One region of the Geobacillus sp. BK01 genome, then DNA from elsewhere that is predicted to be linked to it. Evidence: riboswitches for the same ligand, from Rfam matches in the RefSeq annotation. Region 1 holds a riboswitch; each other region holds the start of a gene.
What was found. Region 1 has a riboswitch for S-adenosylmethionine ahead of ACTVDO_RS05040 (bifunctional homocysteine S-methyltransferase/methylenetetrahydrofolate reductase). Riboswitches for the same ligand answer to the same signal wherever they lie in the genome.
Positions count from the first base shown of each region.

Region 2: linked by a shared signal. The riboswitch ahead of mtnW (2,3-diketo-5-methylthiopentyl-1-phosphate enolase) and the one ahead of ACTVDO_RS05040 (bifunctional homocysteine S-methyltransferase/methylenetetrahydrofolate reductase) in region 1 are both predicted to bind S-adenosylmethionine.
Region 3: linked by a shared signal. The riboswitch ahead of ACTVDO_RS10545 (methionine ABC transporter ATP-binding protein) and the one ahead of ACTVDO_RS05040 (bifunctional homocysteine S-methyltransferase/methylenetetrahydrofolate reductase) in region 1 are both predicted to bind S-adenosylmethionine.

Region 1 covers NZ_JBQPTH010000003.1:171,462-179,267, forward strand. Annotated here, with positions in the region: gene ACTVDO_RS05020 (ABC transporter substrate-binding protein) at 107-1,180, opposite strand; gene ACTVDO_RS05025 (ABC transporter permease) at 1,181-1,984, opposite strand; gene ACTVDO_RS05030 (ABC transporter permease) at 1,981-2,790, opposite strand; gene ACTVDO_RS05035 (ABC transporter ATP-binding protein) at 2,787-3,845, opposite strand; SAM riboswitch class I at 4,127-4,228, shown strand; gene ACTVDO_RS05040 (bifunctional homocysteine S-methyltransferase/methylenetetrahydrofolate reductase) at 4,300-6,147, shown strand; gene metH (methionine synthase) at 6,140-7,806, shown strand, end outside.
Region 2 covers NZ_JBQPTH010000004.1:48,154-55,959, forward strand. Annotated here, with positions in the region: gene ACTVDO_RS06055 (carbon-nitrogen family hydrolase) at 1-290, opposite strand, end outside; gene ACTVDO_RS06060 (pyridoxal phosphate-dependent aminotransferase) at 407-1,582, shown strand; SAM riboswitch class I at 1,680-1,787, shown strand; gene mtnW (2,3-diketo-5-methylthiopentyl-1-phosphate enolase) at 1,855-3,096, shown strand; gene mtnX (2-hydroxy-3-keto-5-methylthiopentenyl-1-phosphate phosphatase) at 3,093-3,755, shown strand; gene ACTVDO_RS06075 (methylthioribulose 1-phosphate dehydratase) at 3,752-4,387, shown strand; gene ACTVDO_RS06080 (1,2-dihydroxy-3-keto-5-methylthiopentene dioxygenase) at 4,418-4,960, shown strand; gene ACTVDO_RS06085 (ZIP family metal transporter) at 5,240-5,971, opposite strand; gene ACTVDO_RS06090 (MarR family winged helix-turn-helix transcriptional regulator) at 6,186-6,647, shown strand; gene ACTVDO_RS06095 (phosphate propanoyltransferase) at 6,729-7,298, shown strand; gene ACTVDO_RS06100 (short-chain dehydrogenase) at 7,360-7,806, opposite strand, start outside.
Region 3 covers NZ_JBQPTH010000008.1:73,248-81,053, forward strand. Annotated here, with positions in the region: gene sufC (Fe-S cluster assembly ATPase SufC) at 1-445, opposite strand, end outside; gene ACTVDO_RS10525 (carboxymuconolactone decarboxylase family protein) at 698-1,060, opposite strand; gene ACTVDO_RS10530 (hypothetical protein) at 1,243-1,428, shown strand; gene ACTVDO_RS10535 (MetQ/NlpA family ABC transporter substrate-binding protein) at 1,551-2,408, opposite strand; gene ACTVDO_RS10540 (methionine ABC transporter permease) at 2,424-3,092, opposite strand; gene ACTVDO_RS10545 (methionine ABC transporter ATP-binding protein) at 3,082-4,110, opposite strand; SAM riboswitch class I at 4,202-4,311, opposite strand; gene ACTVDO_RS10550 (hypothetical protein) at 4,385-4,732, opposite strand; gene ACTVDO_RS10555 (thioredoxin family protein) at 4,887-5,201, opposite strand; gene ACTVDO_RS10560 (toprim domain-containing protein) at 5,198-5,557, opposite strand; gene ACTVDO_RS10565 (YusG family protein) at 5,651-5,890, opposite strand; gene gcvH (glycine cleavage system protein GcvH) at 5,966-6,349, opposite strand; gene ACTVDO_RS10575 (arsenate reductase family protein) at 6,444-6,821, opposite strand; gene ACTVDO_RS10580 (acyl-CoA dehydrogenase family protein) at 6,959-7,806, opposite strand, start outside.

The DNA.
Region 1 (7,806 bases):
AATCCTCCTGATTTTCTGCAGGAGAAGGAGAAAGGAGAAAGAGAGCGCCAACCCTCGTGAATGAAGGCGTACGCTCGCTTCGCTGATAGAACGCTGCTTCGTTTGTTTATTTTTGCTGCATCTTGAACTCTAAAAACAACTCGTTGTAGTAGGCGAGCATCTGTTTTCCCAAGTTTTCGTACACTTCGAGATGCCCTGCTGAATCCAAATCGGGGTAGAAGCGGCGATCGGCCGCGATGTCTTTTGGCAAATAGCGAAGCGCCTTTTTGTTCGGCGTCGAGTAGCCGACGTACTCGGCGTTTTGCGCCGCGTGTTTTGGGTCGAGCATAAAGTTGATGAACGCGTGCGCTCCTTCGATGTTTTTCGCTGTTTTCGGAATGACCATGTTGTCAAACCATAAGTTGGAGCCTTCTTTCGGCACGACATAGTCGAGCTTGTCGTTTTCCGCGATGATTTCGGCCGCATCGCCCGACCAGACGACGCCGATGGCTGCTTCTTCATTGGCAAGCAGCAGCTTGATTTCATCGCCGACAATCGCCTTCACGTTCGGCATGAGCCGATCGAGCTTCCGCTTGGCTTCTTGCAAGTGGGCTTTGTTCGTGTCATTGAGCGAATAGCCGAGGCTGTTTAACGCCATCCCCATCACTTCGCGCGCCCCGTCGACAAGCAAAATTTGATTGCGCAAGCTTGGATCCCATAAGTCGTTCCAGCTTGTGATGGTCTTGCCGCCAAGCATCTCGCGGTTGTAGACGATGCCGACCGTCCCCCAAAAATACGGCACGGAATACCGGTTGTGCGGATCAAACGGCAAGTTGAGAAACCGCGGCTCGATATATTGCAAATTGGGAAGCTTTCGGTAATCAAGCGGCAGAAGCAGCTTTTCTTCGATCATTTTGCTGATGGCGTAATCGGATGGAACGGCGACGTCAAACGTTGCCCCGCCTTGGGCGATTTTCGCCATCATCGCCTCATTGGAATCAAACGTTTGGTAAATCACTTTCCACCCTGTCTCTTTTTCAAATTCGCGAATGAGCGCGGGGTCAATGTAATCGCCCCAGTTGTAGACCGTCACCGTTTTGCCTCCGCCGTACCCTTCCGCTTCGTTCAGCCGATGAGTGACAAACATCAGGACGAACGCGGCGATAAACACGGCCGCAAATCCTTGGACAAGCCGTCTCACCTACTTTCGCCCCCCTATCCCGTACAAGCGGCCGCCTTTTTGGCTAAGCACGTAATAGCCGATGACGAGCAGCATGGTAAATAAAAACAGAAGCGTCGACAATGCGTTGATCGACAAGGAAATGCCTTGGCGCGCCCGCGAATAAATTTCCACGGACAGCGTCGAGAACCCATTTCCCGTGACAAAAAAGGTCACGGCAAAGTCATCGAGCGAATACGTGAGCGCCATGAAAAAGCCCGCCCATATGCTCGGAGCCAAAAACGGCAGCACCACACCGGACAGCACTTGCCAATGACTGGCTCCTAAATCTCTAGCCGCATCAATCAGCGTCGGGCTCATTTCTTCCAGTTTCGGCAGCACCATCAACACGACAATCGGCACGCTGAACGCGATATGAGACAACAGCACGGACGTAAAGCCGAGCTTGATGCCAGCGATTGTAAACAGCAGCAAAAACGAAGCGCCGATGATGACATCGGGGCTGACGATCAGCACGTTGTTGAGGGCGAGAAGAGCGTTTTTCGTTCGCTGCCGCTTGACATAGTAAACGGCGAGCGCTCCGATGACCCCAAGTATCGTCGCAACCGCCGCCGACAGCAGCGCAACGACGATTGTATTCAAAACGATGATGAGCAAGCGGTCGTCGGACAGCACGTCGCGGTACCACTTGAGCGTGAACGATTGAAAATCGTGCATCGCCCCGCCGCTGTTGAAAGAATAATACATCAAATACACAATCGGCATATACATCACGGCAAACACGACTAACAAGTACACACGTCCCCACGCCTGCATCCGTTTCATCGGCTTCCCTCTTTTCTTCCGCTTCCTGTCAGGATGACGATGACCGCCATGGCGATCATTAACACAACAGCGATCGTCGCCCCCATCCCCCAGTTTTGGGTGACAAGAAAATGCTGCTCAATGGCGGTGCCGAGCGTAATGACGCGGTTGCCAGCGACAAGGCGTGTAATCATAAACAGCGACAGCGCCGGGATGAATACCGCTTGGCAGCCGGCCTTCACTCCGCCAAGCGTGAGCGGAAAGACGACGCGGCGGAACGTCGTCCAAGCCGAAGCGCCCAAATCGCGGGCGGCATCGACAAGCGATGGCGGCAGCTCCTCCAGCGCGTTGAAAATCGGCAGCACCATAAACGGAATAAAAATGTACACCGACACAAAGACAAAACTGAAATCGGTGAACAACAGCTGCCGCGGCCCGACGCCCAGCGCTTTCAACAAAGCGTTGGCCAGCCCGTACGTGCCGAACAGCCCTAAAAACGCATACACCTTCAGCAGCAAATTCACCCACATCGGCAAAATAAGCAACAACAGCCATAGCTGCTTGTGCCGCGTCTTCGTCAGCCAATAGGCGGTCGGATAGCCGATGAGCAGCGACACAAGCGTGATTAAAAACGCATACCAAAACGAATACGCCATCATTTTCAAATAAATGGGCGTCCACACGGATTTGTAGTTGGACAACGTCCAATGGCCGTCAAGATCCAAAAACGATTCATACACCAAAAAGACAATCGGGGCCACGACAAACAGCACAAGCCAAATGCCATAAGGGATTAAATACCAGTTCCGCCACGCCCGTTCCGTCATGCGTCCTCATCCTCCTTTTCGAGTCGCATGACGTGAATCGCTTCCGGTTCAAAACGAAGGCCGACCGTTTCCCCGACTTCGGCCTTTTTCGTCGAATGGACAAGCCATTCGTTGCCGTTTTCGTCATAGCCGCAAATTTCATAATGGACACCGCGGAATAAGAGCGAATCGACGCGGATGACGATCTGCCCGTCTTCCGGCGCCGCGAGCTCCAAATCTTCCGGGCGGATGACGACATCGACCGGTTCGTTTGGCGCGAAGCCGCGGTCAACACACGCAAACTGTTTGCCGGCAAATTCGACGAGGAAATCGTCGATCATGCGCCCTGACAAAATGTTCGATTCGCCAATGAAATCGGCGACGAATCGATTGACAGGCTCGTCGTAAATGTCTTTCGGCGTCCCAAACTGCTGAATTTTTCCTTTATTCAGAACAAAAATGTAATCGGACATCGCCAATGCTTCTTCTTGATCATGCGTGACAAAAATGAACGTAATCCCTAAGCGGCGCTGCAATTCACGAAGTTCATACTGCATTTCCGTGCGCAGTTTCAAATCCAAGGCTGACAGCGGTTCATCCAAGAGCAGCACCTCAGGTTCATTGACAATCGCCCGGGCAATGGCGACGCGCTGACGCTGGCCGCCGGACATTTCTTGAATGCGGCGGCGCTCATAGCCGTCTAAGTTGACAAACCGAAGCGCTTCCCTCACTTTCTCGCGAATGTCGGTTTCTTTCATCTTTTTCACGCGCAAACCAAACGCAACGTTTTCAAACACATCGAGATGAGGGAACAATGCATAGTCTTGAAAAACAGTGTTGACTTGCCGTTTGTTCGGCGGGACGTTTTGAATCGGCTTTCCGTGGAAATAAATCGTTCCTTCCGTCGGCTCGATAAACCCGGCAATCAGCCGCAAAATCGTTGTCTTCCCACAACCCGACGGTCCAAGCAGCGTATAAAACTTCCCGCGCTCCATCGCAAAACTGACATCATCCAGTACGGCTGCGCCGTCGTATTCCTTCGTCACTCGCTCGAAGCGGATGATTTCTCCGTTCACTTTCAGCCCCCCATCTTCTTGATGTTCACTATTCCTAATTAGAACATAGGAGAGTAGAAAGTGCAACGGAAAAATATGCTTTCCGCCATGTCGGCGACTAAAAAACAAAAAGCGGCTGACTATTCCGCAGAACAGCTTCCAATTTTTCCCGCAATGCGGAAAGCCGCTGTCTCATTGATCGTTTTTTCAAATTTCCTTGCTTCACCGTATTGAATAATTTCAAAAAATACATTAAATTATATAGTAATAGTCAAGACGAAATAAACAACCGCATACGGACATTCTTATCAAGAGAGGGGGAGGGACTGGCCCGGTGAACCCTCAGCAACCTGGCCGCGGCCAAGGTGCTAAATCCAGACAGGCGGACGCCTGGAAGATAAGAAGAAGAAAATAAAAAGTCTTCTTCTTATAGAAGACTTTTTTCTTTTACTACGAAGAAACGGGGGAATCGAACGTGGGATTGCTGGATGAGTTGAAACAACGCATTCTCATCGCCGACGGGGCGATGGGAACGCTGTTATATTCGCACGGCGTTGACCGTTGTTTTGAAGAATTGAATCTATCGAATCCGGACGAAATCGTCCATATTCATGAAGCGTATATCGCGGCGGGCGCCGATGTCATCCAAACGAATACATACGGCGCCAACTATGTGAAACTTGCCCGCTACGGCTTGCAAGACGATGTGCCCGCCATTAACCGCGCTGCTGTAAAGCTCGCAAAACAAGCAGCGAACGGGCGGGCGTACGTGCTCGGGACGATCGGGGGGCTTCGCACGTTAAACAAAAGCGTCGTCACGCTCGAGGAAGTGAAGCGGACGTTCCGCGAGCAGCTGTTTGTGCTGCTTGCCGAAGGGGTCGACGGCGTGCTGTTGGAGACGTATTACGATTTGGAAGAGTTGGAGACGGTGCTGGCCATCGCCCGCAAAGAGACGGACTTGCCGATTATCGCCCATGTGTCGCTTCATGAAGTCGGCGTCTTGCAAGACGGCACGCCGCTCGCCGATGCCCTTAACCGCTTAGAGGCGCTGGGAGCCGATGTCGTCGGGCTCAACTGTCGACTCGGGCCGTACCATATGCTTCGGTCGCTTGAAGAAGTGCCGCTGCCAAAGCAGGCGTTTTTATCGGCGTACCCGAACGCGAGCCTCCCGGACTACCGCGACGGCCGGCTCGTGTATGAGACGAACGCCGAATATTTCGAGGAGACGGCCAAAGCGTTCCGCAACCAGGGGGTGCGCTTGATCGGCGGGTGCTGCGGCACGACGCCGAAACATATTGAAGCGATGGCAAAAGCGCTCACCGACCGGACGCCGGTGACGGAAAAAACGGTGAAACGGCGCGCGGTGCCCGTATCGGTGCAAGCGGATCGCCCCACCCCGACTCCGCTTCCCGAGCTTGCCCGCGCGCGCCGATCGGTCATCGTTGAACTCGACCCGCCGAAAAAACTCGGCATTGACAAGTTTCTCGCCGGAGCGAAAGCGCTCCATGACGCCGGCATCGATGCGCTGACGTTGGCCGACAATTCGCTCGCCACACCGCGCATCAGCAATGTTGCGGTCGGCTCGATCGTGAAAGAACGGCTCGGTGTTCGCCCGCTCGTGCATATTACGTGCCGCGATCGCAACTTGATCGGCTTGCAGTCGCACTTAATGGGCTTGCATACGCTCGGCATCACCGATGTGCTCGCTATTACCGGCGACCCTTCGAAAATTGGTGATTTCCCAGGGGCAACGTCCGTGTACGACTTATCATCGTTCGATCTTATCCGCTTGATCAGCCAGTTTAACGAAGGACTGTCATATTCGGGCAAATCGCTCGGACAAAAAACGAATTTCTCGATCGGTGCGGCCTTCAATCCGAACGTCCGCCATTTGGATAAAGCAGTTGTGCGGATGGAGAAAAAAATCCAATGCGGCGCCCACTATTTCTTGACCCAACCGATTTACTCGGAAGAAAAAATTGTGCAGATGTACGAAGCGACGAAACATCTTGACGCTCCGATTTACGTCGGCATTATGCCGCTTACGGGCACGCGGAATGCTGAATTTTTGCATCACGAAGTGCCAGGCATCACCCTATCGGATGAGATTCGCGCCCGCATGGCTGCTTGCGGCGACGACCCGGTGCAGGCGGCACGCGAAGGGATCGCCATCGCCAAATCGCTCATTGACGCTGCCTTTGATTTGTTCAACGGCATTTACTTGATCACACCGTTTTTACGCTATGACATGACAGTCGAGCTCGTCCGCTACATTCATGAAAAAGAAGCAGCGACTAAAGAAAGGAAGGTTGTTCATGGCTAACATCACCTTAGAACAGCAGCTGCAACGAAACATTCTCGTTATTGACGGCGCGATGGGGACAATGATCCAAAGCGCCAACCTATCGGCCGCTGATTTTGGCGGCGAGGCGTATGAAGGGTGCAACGAATATTTGACACTCACCGCCCCCCACGTCATCCGCCGCATTCACGAAGCGTATTTGGAAGCGGGCGCCGATATCATTGAAACAAACACGTTTGGGGCGACACGCATTGTGCTCGATGAATACGACCTTGGACATTTGGCGTTGAAACTCAACATCGAGGCGGCCAAACTCGCGAAACAAGCGGCCGAATCGTTCTCGACCCCCGATTGGCCGCGCTTTGTCGCCGGCTCGATGGGCCCTACGACGAAAACGTTGTCGGTGACAGGCGGCGCAACGTTTGAGGAACTCGTCGCCTCCTACGAAGAACAGGCGCGCGGATTGCTTTTGGGCGGCGTCGATCTCCTGTTGCTTGAGACGTGCCAAGATACGTTGAACGTGAAAGCGGGCTTCCTCGGCATTTCCAAGGCGTTTGAAGCGGTCGGCCGTCGCGTGCCGCTCATGATTTCCGGCACGATCGAACCGATGGGCACGACGCTCGCCGGCCAGGCGATCGACGCGTTTCTCATCTCGGTGCGCCATATGAAGCCGATCGCCGTCGGTTTAAACTGCGCGACAGGTCCCGAGTTTATGACCGACCATTTGCGCACGCTCGCTTCCCTTGCCGATACAGCCGTCAGCTGCTATCCGAACGCCGGGCTGCCCGATGAGGAAGGGCATTACCATGAAACGCCGGAGATGTTAGCGGAGAAAATTCGCCGCTTTGCCGAGAAAGGATGGATCAACATTGTCGGCGGATGCTGCGGCACGACGCCCGACCATATCCGCGCCATCGCCGAAGCGGTTCGCGGCATCCCGCCGCGGGCGATCCCGTCCTCCTTCGATGTGCACGCCGTCTCCGGCATCGAGGCGCTCATCTATGAGGAAACGATGCGCCCGCTCTTTGTCGGCGAACGGACAAACGTCATCGGCTCACGCAAGTTCAAGCGCCTGATTAGTGAAGGCAAGTACGAGGAAGCGGCGGAAATCGCCCGCGCCCAAGTGAAAAACGGCGCCCATGTCATCGACATTTGCTTGGCCGACCCGGACCGCGACGAACTGCACGACATGGAACAGTTCGTCCGCGAAGTGGTCAAAAAAGTGAAAGTGCCGCTTGTCATCGATTCGACCGACGAACGCGTCATCGAACGCGCCCTTACGTATTCGCAAGGGAAGGCGATCATCAACTCGATCAACCTCGAAGATGGCGAAGAGCGGTTTGCGAAAGTCGTTCCTCTTCTGCATCAATATGGCGCCGCCGTTGTCGTCGGCACGATCGATGAGCAAGGAATGGCGGTTACGGCCGAACGGAAATTGGAAATCGCCTTGCGTTCGTATGACTTGCTCGTCAACCGCTACGGCGTGCCGGCGCGCGACATCATTTTCGACCCGCTCGTCTTCCCGGTCGGCACCGGCGATGAGCAGTACATCGGCGCGGCGAAAGCAACGATCGAAGGCATCCGCCTCATTAAGGAGCGGCTGCCGGAGTGCTTGACGATTCTTGGCATCAGCAACGTCTCATTCGGCTTGCCGCCGGCCGGTCGCGAAGTGCTCAACTC
Region 2 (7,806 bases), on a different contig from region 1:
ATCGTGTTCGTCACACCGGCAGCGGTTTTTTTGGCGACTGAGCCGGCGACGAAATGGACGCCATATGTTTGCGCCAGGCGGGAGGCGAACGCTTTCGCCCGCACGGCATCGTCATCGGCAATTTCGTCCAAGCGCGTCAAGTCATAGCCGGTCGTCCATAGTTCCGGAAGCACGACGATGTTGGCTCCTTCGTTGGCGACGGATTGCACGGCTGTTTCGGCTTGCTGTTCGTTCGTTTGCGGATCGCCAAACGCGATATCGAGTTGGAGGCAAGCGATGCGGATGGTCATTGTTTTTCACCCCAATGAAAAAAATTTGCTTTACATTTTGCTTTTTACGATATATGATTTTGCACTAGAATTTCAAGAATTTTTGAGAAGGAAGAATTTTTGAGAAGGTGTGGGGGATGACGATCGAATTTCCATTTTCCGAACTGCTTGAACAGCTGCCGAAGCAGTTTTTTGCTTCGCTTGTCGCCAAAGTGGGAGAGAAAATCAAGGCCGGGCATGATGTCATTAATTTAGGGCAAGGCAATCCGGACCAGCCGACGCCGAAGCATATCGTTGAGGCGATGCAACGGGCGGCGGCCAATCCGAAGTACCATAAATATTCGCCGTTTCAAGGCTACTCCTTTTTGAAAGAAGCTGTTGCCGCCTTTTATGCGCGCGAATACGGAGTTGAGGTTGACCCGACCCGCGAAGTCGCCATTTTGTTTGGCGGCAAGGCCGGGCTTGTCGAGCTGCCGCTTTGCCTCGTCAACCCGGGCGATGCGGTGCTCGTCCCGGATCCAGGCTATCCGGATTACTGGTCGGGAATCGCGCTCGCCCGCGCGCGGATGGAAATGATGCCGCTTGTCGCCGAGCAGCAATTTTTGCCCGATTACAGCGCCATTCCGGCGGCGGTCGCCGACCAGGCGAAACTGATGTTTTTAAACTATCCGAACAACCCGACCGGTGCGACGGCGACGAACGAGTTTTTCGTCGAGACGGTGGCGTTCGCCGCCAAGCACGGCATTGCCGTCGTGCACGACTTTGCCTATGGGGCGATCGGTTTTGACGGCAAAAAGCCGGTCAGCTTCCTCGAAGTTGACGGGGCGAAAGACGTCGGGGTTGAAATTTACACGTTTTCGAAAACGTACAATATGGCCGGCTGGCGCGTCGCGTTTGCCGTCGGCAACGAGCGGATCATTCGGGCGCTTGAGCTGCTGCAAGACCATTTGTACGTCAGCCTGTTCGGCGCCGTCCAGGAAGCGGCGGCCGCAGCGCTTCTCGGCCCGCAAGATTGCGTCAACGAGCTTGTCGCCCTGTATGAAGCGCGCCGCAATACGTTCATTTCTGCCTTGCGCGGCATCGGCTGGGAAGCACCGGCGCCGTCCGGGTCGTTTTTCGCCTGGCTCCCCGTACCGAAAGGATGGTCGTCGGCTGAGTTTGCCGATGTGCTCCTTGAGCGGGCGCATGTTGCCGTCGCTCCGGGCATCGGTTTTGGCGAGCACGGCGAAGGGTATGTGCGCGTCGGCCTGTTGACCGATGAGGCGAGGCTCTGTGAAGCAGCCGAACGGATCGGACGCCTCGGACTGTTTTGAAAAAAATGATTGACAACGGCGGCAAAGGCTGTCATAATTCAAAGTAAATTTGCCATACTCGCCAAAATTGTTTGACAAGTGTATAGTTACGCAAGCATTCTTATCAAGAGCAGGCGGAGGGACGAGCCCAATGAAGCCCGGCAACCGGCTTGGTACATTCAAGCACGGTGCTAATTCTTGCAGCGGAAACGCTGAGAGATAAGAAGAGCGCCATAAACGAATGACGCCTCTTCTTATGAAGAGGCTTTTTTCTTTGGAAAGAGGGATGAATGATGAGTGCAGTGATTGCAACGTATTTGCTTCATGACGAGAAAGACATTCGTAAAAAGGCGGAAGGAATCGCGCTCGGCTTGACGGTCGGCACATGGACCGACTTGCCGGCGTTGGAGCAGGAGCAGCTTCGCAAACATAAAGGGGAAGTCGTCGCTATGGAAGAGCTTGGCGAAAGCGAGCGGACGAACGCGTATTTCGGCAAGCGGCTGAAGCGGGCGATCGTCAAAATCGCCTATCCGACGGTCAACTTCAGCGCTGATTTGCCGGCGCTCTTGGTGACGACGTTCGGCAAGCTGTCGCTTGATGGGGAAGTGCGGCTGCTTGACCTTGAGTTTCCGGACGAGTGGAAGCGGCAATTCCCGGGGCCGCGCTTTGGCATCAGCGGCATTCGCGAAAAAGTTGGGGTGCATGACCGCCCGCTGTTGATGAGCATTTTTAAAGGCATCATTGGCCGCGATTTGGCGTATTTGACGTCCGAATTGAAAAAACAGGCGCTTGGCGGCGTCGACTTAGTGAAAGATGACGAAATTTTGTTTGACAGCGAGCAGCTGCCGTTGGAAAAGCGGATTACGGAAGGAAAGGCCGCGCTTCGGGAAGTGTATGAACAAACGGGCAAACGGACGCTGTATGCCGTCAACTTGACCGGCAAAACGTTTGAGCTGAAAGAGAAAGCGAAACGGGCCGCCGAGCTTGGCGCCGACGTGCTGTTGTTTAACGTGTTCGCCTACGGGCTTGATGTGTTGCAAGGGCTGCGCGCGGATGAGAACATCACCGTGCCGATCATGGCTCATCCGGCGTTTAGCGGCGCCATCACGCCGTCTGAGTTTTACGGGGTCGCCCCGTCGCTGTTGCTCGGCAAGCTGTTGCGGTTCGCAGGAGCTGATTTCGTCCTGTTCCCGTCGCCGTACGGCAGCGTCGCTCTTGAGCGCGAGCAGGCGCTTGGCATCGCCCGGGCGCTCACCGATGAACAAGAGCCGTTTGCGCGGGCGTTTCCGGTGCCATCGGCCGGCATTCATCCGGGGCTCGTGCCGCTTCTTGTCCGCGATTTCGGCCTTGACAGCATCGTCAACGCCGGCGGGGGCATTCATGGCCATCCGGACGGGGCGATCGGCGGCGGGCAGGCGTTTCGCGCTGCCATCGACGCGGCTCTTGCCGGCCGTCTGCTCCGCGAAGCGGCGACAGAAAACGAAGCGCTGCAAAAAGCAATCGACCGCTGGGGCGCTGTTGAGGTGGAAGCATGACAAGACAGCTTGTTCTCTTTTGTGATTTTGACGGCACGATTACGGAAAACGACAACATTATCGCTATTATGAAACAGTTTGCCCCGCCGGAGTGGGAGGCGCTCAAAGACGACATTCTCGCCGAGCGCATCTCGGTTCAAGAAGGGGTCGGAAACATGTTTTCCCTCCTTCCGTCTTCGCTAAAGGGCGAGATCGTCGATTTCCTGCGGCGCACCGCCCGTTTGCGCGAAGGGTTTCGCGAATTCGCCGCTTGGACGAAAGAGCAGGGCATTCCGCTCTATGTGGTGAGCGGCGGGATCGACTTTTTTGTCTACCCGCTGCTTGACGGGATCATCGAACGAGAGCGCATTTTTTGCAACGGCTCCGATTTCAGCGGCGAGACGATCCGCATCACATGGCCGCATGCGTGCGACGGCGAGTGCCAAAACGGCTGCGGCTGCTGCAAGCCGTCGCTTCTTCGGAAGCTGGCCCACCCGAACGGGTATCATGTCGTCATCGGCGATTCGATTACCGATTTAGCGGCGGCAAAACAAGCGGATTACGTGCTGGCGCGCGATTTTCTGCTCAAAAAATGCCAAGCGCTCGATTTGCCCCATGCGCCGTTTGCGACGTTTTTTGATGTGATGGATCATTTGCAGCAGGTGGAGGTGACGGCATGAGCATCGTCGTGCAAAAATGGAACGAGCTCGCCGAGGTGAAGGCCGAGCTTGCCGCCCGTGACTGGTTTTTCGCGACAAGCGGCAATTTATCGATCAAAGTGACAAACGATCCGCTCACCTTTCTTGTCACGGCCAGCGGCAAAGACAAACGGAAGCAGACAGACGAAGATTTTCTGCTCGTTGACGCCGCTGGCCGACCAGCGGAGCAAACACATGTAAAGCCGTCAGCGGAGACGCTGTTGCATACAAAAATTTATGGGCAGACGAACGCTGGCTGCGTGTTGCACGTCCATACGGTCGACAACAACATCATTTCCGACGTGTACGCCCAAAACGGGGAAGCGGTTTTTTCCGGCCAGGAAATCATTAAAGCGTTCGGTATTTGGGAAGAAAATGCCGAGGTGCGCATTCCGATCATTGACAATGACGCCGACATCCCGACGTTGGCCGCCGAATTTGCGAAACATGTCGACGGCGATACGGGCGCGGTATTGATCCATAACCATGGCATTACCGTCTGGGGCCGCGATGCATTTGAAGCGAAAAAACATTTGGAAGCGTGGGAGTTTTTGTTCAGCTGGCAGGTGAAGCGGCTGCTTCTGCAACGGGCCGCCGTGCCGCTAGCTGACTAATTGATACACTGTTAAAGGGGGATTTTGACGATGGCAGTCATCAAAGTGAAAAAAACGGGTCAAGTAATCGAAGGTGAAGACAATGTCCGCGCCTTTTTAAACAGCCAAGGCGTCTTGTACGAGCATTGGGACATTACGAAACTGCCGGAACATTTGCGCGACAAGTATGTGTTAAGCGATGAAGAGAAAGCGGAAATTTTGACGACATTTAAAGACGAGATCGAAGACTTGGCAGCGCGCCGCGGCTACAAAACGTGGGACATCGTCGCTTTGTCTGAGGCGACGCCAAACTTGGAAGAGCTGCTGAAAAAATTTGAACAAGTGCACGTCCATACGGAAGATGAAGTGCGCGCCATTACGGCCGGCCACGGCATTTTCATCATCAAAGGCGACAAAGAAACCGGTTATTTTGATGTCGAGCTGGAAGCGGGCGATGTCATTTCCGTGCCGGAAGGGAATCCGCACTACTTCACATTGATGGATGACCGGCAAGTTGTGGCTGTCCGTCTGTTTATCGATCCGTCCGGCTGGGTTGCCCATCCGTACGAAGAAAAAGAGGAAGTCAGCCACTAATGAACATACCCCGTTGCCTGTGTGGCAGCGGGGTTTTTGGTGAACTACCCGCCACCTACGCTTCGCTTGGAGGTGGGGGCTTCAAGCGACTTGTGCGTGTTCGCCGAACGGTAAGCCACACACAAGAACCCTTTACGCTTTCCTTCGCTCCGAAGGCGTCCGTTCTAACAATAGATTACCACATCAGTTGGCGATCGCCAACCGACATTCATCTCCCACCTACCATCGGGCTTTGCCCTGCACATTCCTTGAGGTGGGAGACTTCTGTCGGACATTACGTTAAAACGATTCCGTTAGAAAAATCATAAACAAAATACCAATAATAAACGCATATGTCGATGTCCGTTCATTTCCGTCGCCATGGCTTTCGGGAATAAGCTCTTTGTAAATAATAAACAGCATGGCTCCGGCGGCAAACGCCAATCCGTACGGGACTAAACCACGGAAGAGGGAAGTTAAATAAAAACCGAGCAGCGATGTGACGATTTCGACCGCCCCCGTTAATGTGGCAATCAGAAAGGCTTTGAAGCGGCTGATGTGCTGATTGACTAAAAACAAGGCGACTAAAAATCCTTCCGGCGCATTTTGCAAGCCGATGGCCAACGCGATCAAATTGCCAGTCGTCTCGGCATCGGATGCATAGCTGACTCCCACCGATAATCCTTCAGGAAGGTTGTGCAACGTAATGGCAGCGATGATGAGCATCGCTTTTTCGTCAAATGGCAAACCGCTTTTTGTATGCCCTAAATCGATATGGGGAACAGTCATCTCGAGCAACGTTAAAATGAGCACGCCAGCCGAAAGGCCGATCGTAAGTGCCCCAAAGCCGCCGATCCGCAGCGCCTCCGGAATAAGGCTCATCATAGACGCCGCCATCATAATGCCGGCGGAAAATGCCAACAGCACGTCACGCCAACGGTGGGTGAGTGATTTGGCTAAAAACAAAATCGGCACAGCGCCAAGCCCTGTCGATAAGGCAGAAAGCACACTGCCGGCTAACACTTGGTTCATTCGATCCCCCCTCATCTTCCTTTACTTTTTCATATGCGCGAATAATAGAAATGTGACAATCGCCCAAGCGCCGCCATATAATAAATTATCATAACGAAATGAACAGACGGTGGCGAGCAAAATGCATAGGCAGCCGGCAAAAACGGTTGCCTGTCTGTTCGCCGTTTCGGTATAATGCAAGTAAGAAACGGTCAATTGTAAAGGGTTGGATGCTATGGAACAGAAAGAGCAGGCGCTTGAGCAATCATTGAAACTGTTTATCGTACTGTCACGGGCATATCGGTCCGTCAGCGACCAAGTAAACAAATCGATCCACTCGTTCGGAGTGAATCCGACGGAGTTTGCGGTGTTAGAACTGCTATACCATAAAGGCGACCAGCCGCTTCAGCAAATCGGCGAAAAAATTTTGCTCGCCAGCGGCAGCATCACTTACGTTGTCGACAAACTGGAAAACAAAGGGTTGATCGTCCGCCGGGCCTGTGAACGGGACCGGCGCGTCACGTATGCATCGATTACGGAAGAAGGCCGGCGGTTCATTGAGCGCGTCTTTCCGGAACATGCAGAAAAAATTCATGAAACGGTATCAGCGCTTACGGCGGAGGAAAAAGAGCAAGCGATCGCCTTGCTGAAAAAATTAGGATACGGAGCGAAAAACGCCCAGCCAAACAGAGACTGACCATTCGTCGGTCTCTTTAATTTTTGCCGAAAATGGACACGTTATTTAAAGAAAACAACATTAGAAAAAGGAGAGATCGTCATGATGATTCCGGTTGGGGTGTCGAATCGCCATATTCATTTATCGAAAGAACATATGGCGGCGCTGTTCGGGGAAGGCGCCGAGCTGACAGTGCTCAAGCCGCTGTCCCAGCCCGGCCAGTTTGCCGCTAAGGAAACGGTAACGGTGGAAGGACCGAAAGGGAAAATCGAAAATGTCCGCGTCCTTGGCCCGGTCCGTTCGCTCACCCAGCTTGAAATCTCGAAAACGGACAGCTTCAAGCTTGGTGTTGCGCCGCCTGTCCGCTTATCTGGCGATATTGAAGGAACGCCGGGCATTACGATTCACGGGCCGAACGGGACGGTGACGGTGGACAAGGGGGTCATCATTGCCAAGCGCCACATTCATATGACGCCGAAAGATGCGGAAACGTTTGGCGTCCGCGACAGGCAAGTCGTGAAAGTGAAAACGCAAGGGGAGCGCGCCCTCATTTTTGACGAAGTGATCGTCCGCGTCAGCGAAGACTTTGCGTTAGATATGCACATTGACACCGATGAAGCGAACGCGGCCGGTTTAAAAACGGGCGATTATGTGGAGTTGCTCCCGTCGTGAAATCATCCGCAGCAATGGGAGACAAGGCGCCCTCTCGTTCGTCCCGAGCGGGCGCCTCCCGTTAACGCGGGCGCTTCTTCTCTGATTGATCTAGGGTGCCGACCAGATGAAACGGCGCATCACGCCGAATGGCATCAATGACGCCGCCGCTGATTTCTTGATGGGTGAGCCAGCGCGAACCGTATTCTTCTACGACAAAACCGAGCTGAACTTGCCGATAAAGGCAAGCGACAGGCAAACAGAGTTCCGATTTCGCCTCGGCTGGATCGGCGCGGCTGCCGAGCACGTGAAACAACCGCCAAGGGCCGGGATGTCCGCTATTTTTTTTGATGACAGTGGACAGCGCCTGGTTTCCGTCTGTATGCACCCACGCAATGATTAGAGCAAACGTTCCGTTTTTTTGGACGGCCCGGGAAATTAGGGAACAAAGCGCTTCTTGATCGCGATAGTCAACAAGAAGCGGATTGATGGATGCCATTTGTCCAGCGCGGTCGATGAGCTGCTTCAT
Region 3 (7,806 bases), on a different contig from region 1:
CGCCCGAGAACCCTTCGTTTACATAGCGGTGCGCCATGTCCGGATTCATTTCCAAAAACGACATTTTGTCATCGAGCTTGCGGATGAATTTCATGAGCGAAATTTCATTGCCCTCACCAAGACGGGCGTTAATGGCGGAGCGCAAAAAGTCGGCGTTCGTCACTCCGCTGATCTCACTTGGATATTGCATCGCCAAAAACAAGCCGGCGCGCGCCCGCTCATCGACTTCCATCTCCAGAACATTTTGGCCGTCAAGCGTAATCGCCCCCTCCGTCACCTCGTATTTCGGATGGCCCATAATCGCCGATGACAGCGTCGATTTCCCCGTTCCGTTCGGACCCATAATGGCGTGGATTTCCCCGCCTTTAACCTCTAAGTCAACCCCTTTTAAAATTTCTTTTCCTTCCACTGATACGTGGAGATTTTCCACCTTTAATACGGCCATAAAGCATACCTCCAGTTTTCGCGTGAAAATAATGTAAGCTCGCTTTTGACCCAGCGATCGCTCATTCTCACTTTATTCTCATTACAATCTTATAACAAATGAAAAGTATTCGCAACCTTTTCGCTGCCGTTTTCCACTATGTATATAAGGGAAACGAGAAAGGCAGGAAAAGCGGCAATGCTTTTTATATTTTACACGAAAACGACTAGTTTGTACGAGCTTTTGCAAAAAAAAAGACCCCGTTGCCGGAGTCTAATGGGCCGTCCGCAGCTCGCGGAGGCATTCTTGCACAAGCGTCACCGTCTGGCTCATCGCCGCCCCGCCGCCAAACGCGGCCGCGACCGCGCACGCTTCCAAAATCTCTTGTTCCGATGCCCCTTCGTCAAGGCATCCTTTCGTATGGTAAATCGTGCAATACTCGTCTTGCGCCGCCAGGCTGATGCCGAGGGCGATCAGCTGCTTTTCTTTTTTCGACAGCGCCCCTTCCGCAAAACAGGCGTCGGTAAACGCGTTAAACCGTTCGGCAACCGCCGGCAGCTTTTGCGTAAACGCCCCGATCCCTTCCTTGTAATGGCGAAGGGCGGCTTCGACCGATGTGTATGTTTCGTTGTTCATCTTCGTTTTCCCCCTTTGTCCGTTTCTGCTGTTAGTATGCATGAAGGAAAACGAAATTAAACAACGAATAGTATTGAAAGCGTGTGGAAACACCACCATTCCGTCAACATAGACGGAATGTCATGATGAAAACCGCCTGTTCTGTTCCACTTCCATCATCATAGGAAAGGGGGGAAATTCCCTTGATTCGTTGGGTTGTCTTTGCCTTAACCGCCGCTTTCGCTTCGTTTTTGGCGTGGATCATCATCGGCAACATTCTCGGTGAACACGGGGACGCCATCTTCAGTTTAACGACGGTGGTCGTCCTGCAAAACTGCGTCATCATCGTCATGCTTGCCGCCGTACTGGCGCGTTTGAATGGCCGATGAAGCGCGGGAAAGCAAAGCGGCCGTGGCGCCCTCGGATTCAGAATCGTTTTAACCTTTGCCGCTTTCGTTTAAGGGGAGCGGTTTTTTGGGGACAAAAAAGAAACGGAAGCGAAACGCTCCCGTTATTGATTGTTCTCCGCCGCCGGAATGACGGCGCCTTTATATTTTTCGTTAATGAAATCTTGAATTTCTTTCGATTGCAGCACTTCAACTAACGTTTTGATTTCTTTCCGGTTTTCATCGCCTTTGCGCACGGCGACAATGTTGACATACGGGTTGTCTTTCGGCGATTCGACGGCGATCGGGTCTTTCGCCGGATCCAAGCCGGCGTCAAGCGCGTAGTTGGCGTTGATCAACACGGCATCGCCTTCGCCGTTTTGATAAATTTGCGGCAGCAATCCAGCGTCGACATCCGCTTTAAACGTTAAGTGTTTCGGGTTTTCCACGATGTCGTTGACCGTCGCTTTCGTTTTGTCAACGCCTTCTTTCAGCTTAATGAGCCCTTTTTCTTGAAGCATCGACAAAATGCGGCCATGGTCGGCGACCGAGTTGCTCATAATGATCGTTGCGCCATCCGGCAGCTCTTCGATGCTTTTATATTTTTTCGAGTACAAGCCGATCGGCTCGATATGGATGCCGCCAGCGTTGACGAAATCATAGCCATGCTCTTTCATTTGCGATTCTAAATACGGAATGTGTTGGAAGTAGTTAGCGTCAATTTCTTTGTCCGCCAACGCTTTGTTTGGCAAAATGTAGTCTTGGAACGTGATAATTTCCAAATCGATGCCTTTTTCTTTCAACATTGGCTTCGCTTGTTCCAAAATTTCCGCATGCGGCACGTTCGACGCGCCGACTTTCAGTTTGACCAATCCGCCGCCTTTGTCCTCGCCAGCGGCGTTTTCATCATTGTTGTTGCCGCCGCACGCTGCTAACGCAAACACCAAGAGGGCGGCCAACAGAGCGCCAAGCCATTTTTTCATTTGTTTCTTCCTCCTTTATCGTTTATCAATTTTCGAAGTGACAAAGTCACCGATCCACTGAATGACAAAGACGATGATGAGCACCAAAACGGTCGCGACAAACGTCACATCGTTATGGCTGCGCTGGAACCCTTCCAAATACGCCAAGTTCCCAAGCCCGCCGGCGCCGACAACGCCGGCCATCGCCGTATAGCCGACAAGCGACACAGCGGTGACGGTAATCCCGGAGACAAGCGCCGGGAGCGATTCAGGCAGCAGCACTTTCCAAATGATCGTCCACGTCGAGGCGCCCATCGCCTTCGCCGCTTCAATGACCCCTTTGTCAATTTCGCGGAGAGCGATCTCGACCATGCGGGCGTAAAACGGAGCCGCGCCAATGATGAGCGCCGGCAGCGCCGCGTTGGCTCCGAGCATCGTCCCGACGAGCCATTTGGTAAATGGAATAAGCAAAATAATTAAAATAATGAACGGAATAGAACGGAAAATATTCACAAACGCAGCAATGACCATATTGGCCAACCGGTTCTCCCATAGGTTTCCCTTTGCCGTTAAAAATAAAAGCAGTCCGAGAACGACCCCGAAGACGAACGTCGCCGCGACCGCCATTCCGGTCATGTACAACGTCTCAACCGTCGCCGCCCACATCGTCTCCCATTGCACGTTCGGCAGGAGGTTAGCGAGCATCGTGAATCACCTCCACCGCCACTTGCTGGCTGCGAATATAGTCAAGCGCCCGGGCGATTTCATCCGCCGCGCCGTCGATGTGCACAAACAGCACGCCGTAGGCGCCTTGATGGGTTTGTGAAATTTTCCCTTGCAAAATGTTCATGTCCACGGCAAACTGCCGCACGACTTGCGTGATGAGCGGCTGGCCGGCCGCCGCACCGACAAAGGTCAACTGCGCGATCACCCCGTTCGGATATTGACCGAACAGATGGGAAATCGCCTCTTCCGTTTCCTCCGGTTCAACGAGCTGCTTGACGAACCGTTTCGTAATCGGCTGCTGCGGATTGCGGAACACATGCAGCACTTCGCCTTGCTCAACGATTTTGCCGCTTTCCATCACGGCGACGCGGTCGCAAATTTTGCGGATGACGTGCATCTCATGGGTAATGAGCACGATCGTCAGTCCGAGCCGCTTGTTGATGTCGACAAGCAAGTCCAATATCGCATCCGTCGTTTGCGGGTCAAGCGCGGATGTCGCCTCATCGCAAAGCAATACTTTCGGGTTGTTGGCAAGCGCCCGGGCGATGCCGACCCGCTGTTTTTGCCCGCCGCTCAACTGCGACGGATACGCCTCTTCCCGTCCCGTGAGCCCGACGAGCTCGATGAGCTCCTCGACCCGCTTTTGCCGCTCCGCTTTCGGAACGCCGGCGATCTCGAGCGGAAACGCGATATTTTCCCGCACCGTCCGCGACCAAAGCAAGTTGAAATGCTGGAAAATCATCCCGATTTCCTGACGCGCTTTGCGCAGCTCCCGCCCTTTGATGCGCGCCATATCGCGGCCGGCGACGATCACCTGGCCGCTCGTCGGCGTCTCAAGCCCGTTTAACAGCCGGATGAGCGAACTTTTCCCCGCGCCGCTGTAACCGATAATGCCGAAAATTTCCCCTTCGCGAATGTCAAGCGACACGTCATCGACCGCCGTCACCGCCCCGTTCGCCGCATCGTAAATTTTCGTCACCCGTTCGAGTGTAATCATCGTTTCACCTTCCTTCCTCCTAAGGCGGCGGAACGCAAAAAGAAAACCTTTCTGCCCGCAGAGAACAGAAAGGTATTGTCCACCATTCCGTCTCTTATCTCCCAAAGCAGGGCGCTTTGTGTGAATTGGCACCTTTTCAGCAGACGCGCTGACGGTTGCCGGGCTTCATTGGGCACATCCCTCCACCTCTCTTGATAAGAGCGCAACAAACGCCTATTCGATTGATTACGTGTGTGATTGTATCATTGTATGTCGAATCATGTCAATAAATTTTTCACCCGACATGACGATACGGCTTAGCCAAATGGAGGAGAGATTCGAGCAGCAACAGGTGGCGAAAACTTCCCGACACATGCACTTCGCGCAGCCGGACGAGCTGCTGCAGCTTCAGTTCGCCGCCTAAGAGCGAGCAAAGCGCTGTTTTTGTGCCGCGCACCGTTAACGTTTTCCGTTCATCCTTTTCCATTTCCGCGGCAGCCGGCTCTTTGCCGATCACCAACATGGCGACGCCTTCTTCACTCTCAAACCGCACATACAACGGTTCATCCGGCAAAATCGGCAACAAATGGCGCAACGTTTGCATCCGTTCTGCGAACTGTCCAACTAACTGACGCATTTCCATTGACCATCCTCCCCCCATTTTCCTTTATTCCCTTTATTTCCATACCGAGGGGGAGAATCCTTTACAAAAATCTCGACAACCGGTTTAGCGAATGAGCGCTGTTTTTGTCATTTCCGAAGAAATATGTCAAATGGCGTCAAAAAAAGGCGGATCGTCAGCGCGGCAAACGGGCTTGAAGTTCATCATACAAATAAGGGACGGAATGAAACGCATACCATTTGCCGGCCAGCGACCCGCCAACAAAAAGAAGCAAACAAGGAACACTTTCAATTTTCCAAACGACTGCCTGCTCCGGCATATAATTAATGTCCGTTTCGTAAAACGGCAGCGTTGGGAACAGCTGCTCGACTACCGCCAACATCCGTCTCGCCAGCTGGCATGTGCCGCACAGCGGCGTGTAAATATAAAGCGCCATAAGCGGCTGTTCATTCACAATCCGTTGCACATCTGGTCGTTCGATCGCTTTCACTCGCCTCTTCCTCTCATGAACGAATCGATGCGGACGTCAAAATGGGCGCGCAGCAACACTTGGGCTAAATGCCAAGGCGGGGCGGCGGCCACTTCGCGGTACGCCCGGTCAATATAAATATGTTCCGCCTCCGGAAACATGCGGCGAAACTGCCGGCGTAGCTTTTCCCCCGCCTCATCGGCGTCCGCCAGCACGTACACATCGTGACCCTCAAGCTCGTCAGCCAGCTCCTCAAGACGCGCATCGCTGATCGTGCCGTTCGTGCAAAGAATGACAACCGGTTCGTTCAGCACGGCCGCCACCTTTTGCTTATCCGATCGCCCTTCTACAATAATCACTTTTTCTGCCTGTCGCATGTCCGACCCACCTAGCTTCGAAAAGGATACCATATTGTATGTCTCTCACCAGAAAAAGGTTGAAAAAAAGCAACGGTCATCCACCGTTGCCTTTCAACACCAACCCGCTTCCCCGTCACAGTCGACATATTTTTGGTCCGGTTCAACGGTAGCGGTCACCTCTTTATATATTTTGCCATTTTGCTCGCTATACCCGTTTTTCAGCTCGACGGCCGCTGCCGGAAGCGGAAGACGTCCGATGAATTCACCTTCGTCATACAAGTCGAGCGAGCGGCCGTTCAGCTTGCCGGTCACCCGGTCCGTAATATCGACACGCGTTGGTTGCAACGCCATCGGAAGCACCCCTTTTTTCATCAAGTTTCGGTATGTATAGGGTGTCCGATTCGGGGGCGAAGACCACAGGAACGTTTATCCTTCGTTCACCATCGCCTCGTATTGTTCAGCCGTCAACAACTTGTCGACTTCACTTACATCTTTTGGTTCAACGACAACCATCCATGCTTTTTCGTACGGTGACTCGTTTACATATTCTGGATTGTCGTTCAACTCTTCATTCACTTCGACGACCGTGCCGCTGATCGGCGCGTACAATTCCGAAACCGTTTTTACCGATTCGACGCTGCCGAACGGCTCGTTCGCCGTCAGTTCCGCGCCGACTTCCGGCAATTCAACAAAAACGATATCCCCCAACTCCGACTGAGCGAAGTCGGTGATGCCGATGCGCACTTTGTCCCCTTCGACGCGCACCCATTCGTGTTCTTTTGAATAGCGAAGTTCTTTTGGCGTGTTCATCGAATCCCTCCATTGCGACAAATTGTGTTCTTTTTCATCATAACCGATTTTCGATAAAAACTCACTGAGTTCGCATCATTTTTATGCAAATTTTTTAACTTTCTGCCGGCGGCCGCCCGGCGAAAAACGCTTCGTACTCTTGCTCGCGAAATCCGACCACGACCCGTTCGCCATCCGTTAAAATGGGCCGTTTCACCAGCATCCCGTCCGACGCGAGCCAGTTGAGCATCTCGTCCTCCGCGGCGCCGTCAAGCTTGTCTTTCAACCCGAGTTCGCGGTATTTCATGCCGCTTGTATTGAAAAATTTTTTGAGCGGCAGCCCGCTTTTTCGGTGCAGGTCGGCCAGTTGTTCTTTCGTCAGCGGTTCGTCGACGAGATGCACCGTTTGCACGTCAATGCCGTGTTCATCGAGCCATTTTTTCGCCTTCCGGCACGTTCCGCATTTCGGATACCAATAGAGCGTCAGCGCCATTCCTACCCCTCCTTTTAACCGTGTTGAACGATCGGTCATCCGCGGGGAAGCGGGGCGTTACAGCGGCCGCTTCCCCAAGCGGAGCGCCTGTTCCAGAGAGCAAGAAGTACCGGGCTGTGCCCGGTACTTCCTAATTATCACACAATATACCGTTCCGCTTCAATGAGGGCGGCGGCCGCCTCGCGTTTTTTCGCGATCACATTGATTGGCGTATGGCGCGTCAGCCGACGGAGGGCGGCGAGCATCATCCGCAGCGTGTCGCCTTGTTCGACGGCGACGAGCGTTTCTTTCGCATGCGCTTCGATTTCATTGAACGCCTCTTGGCAGAAAATTTGCGTATAGAGCCATTTTTGTTTGTGCTTCTCTTCCCCGTCCGCGTTGATCGCTTTTTCGGTGCGAAGAAGCGCCGATTCCATGGCGTAAATGTTGGCGACAATATCGGCGATGTTCACGAGCACTTCTTGCTCTTCCTCGATTTTCGCGCCGAATGTTTGCGCCGCCAGCCCGGCGACCATCAAAGCGATTTTTTTCGCGTTGCGCACCAAATATTTCTCTTGTTCGAGCGCGCCCGTTCCCGGTTCTTCGGCCGTCATCATCATGAGCTCTTCTTGCAGCTGCTGCGCTTTTTGGAAAAGAGGCAGTTCGCCTTTTACCGCTTTTTTCAAATACATGCCCGGCACGAGCAGGCGGTTGATTTCGTTCGTCCCTTCGAAAATGCGGTTGATGCGCGAGTCGCGGTAGGCGCGCTCAATTTCGTATTCCTGCATGAAGCCGTAGCCGCCGTGGATTTGCACCCCTTCGTCCACGATGTAATCGAGCACTTCGGTCGCGAAAAACTTGTTCAGCGAGCACTCGATCGCGTATTCGGCGATCGATTTCGCCACTTCTTTGCCGTCTTTCGCTTTTTCCCCATCGAGCAAGCCCATCCGTTCATCGAACAAGCCGACCGTGCGGTACACCGAGCTTTCCGCCGCATACAGGCGCG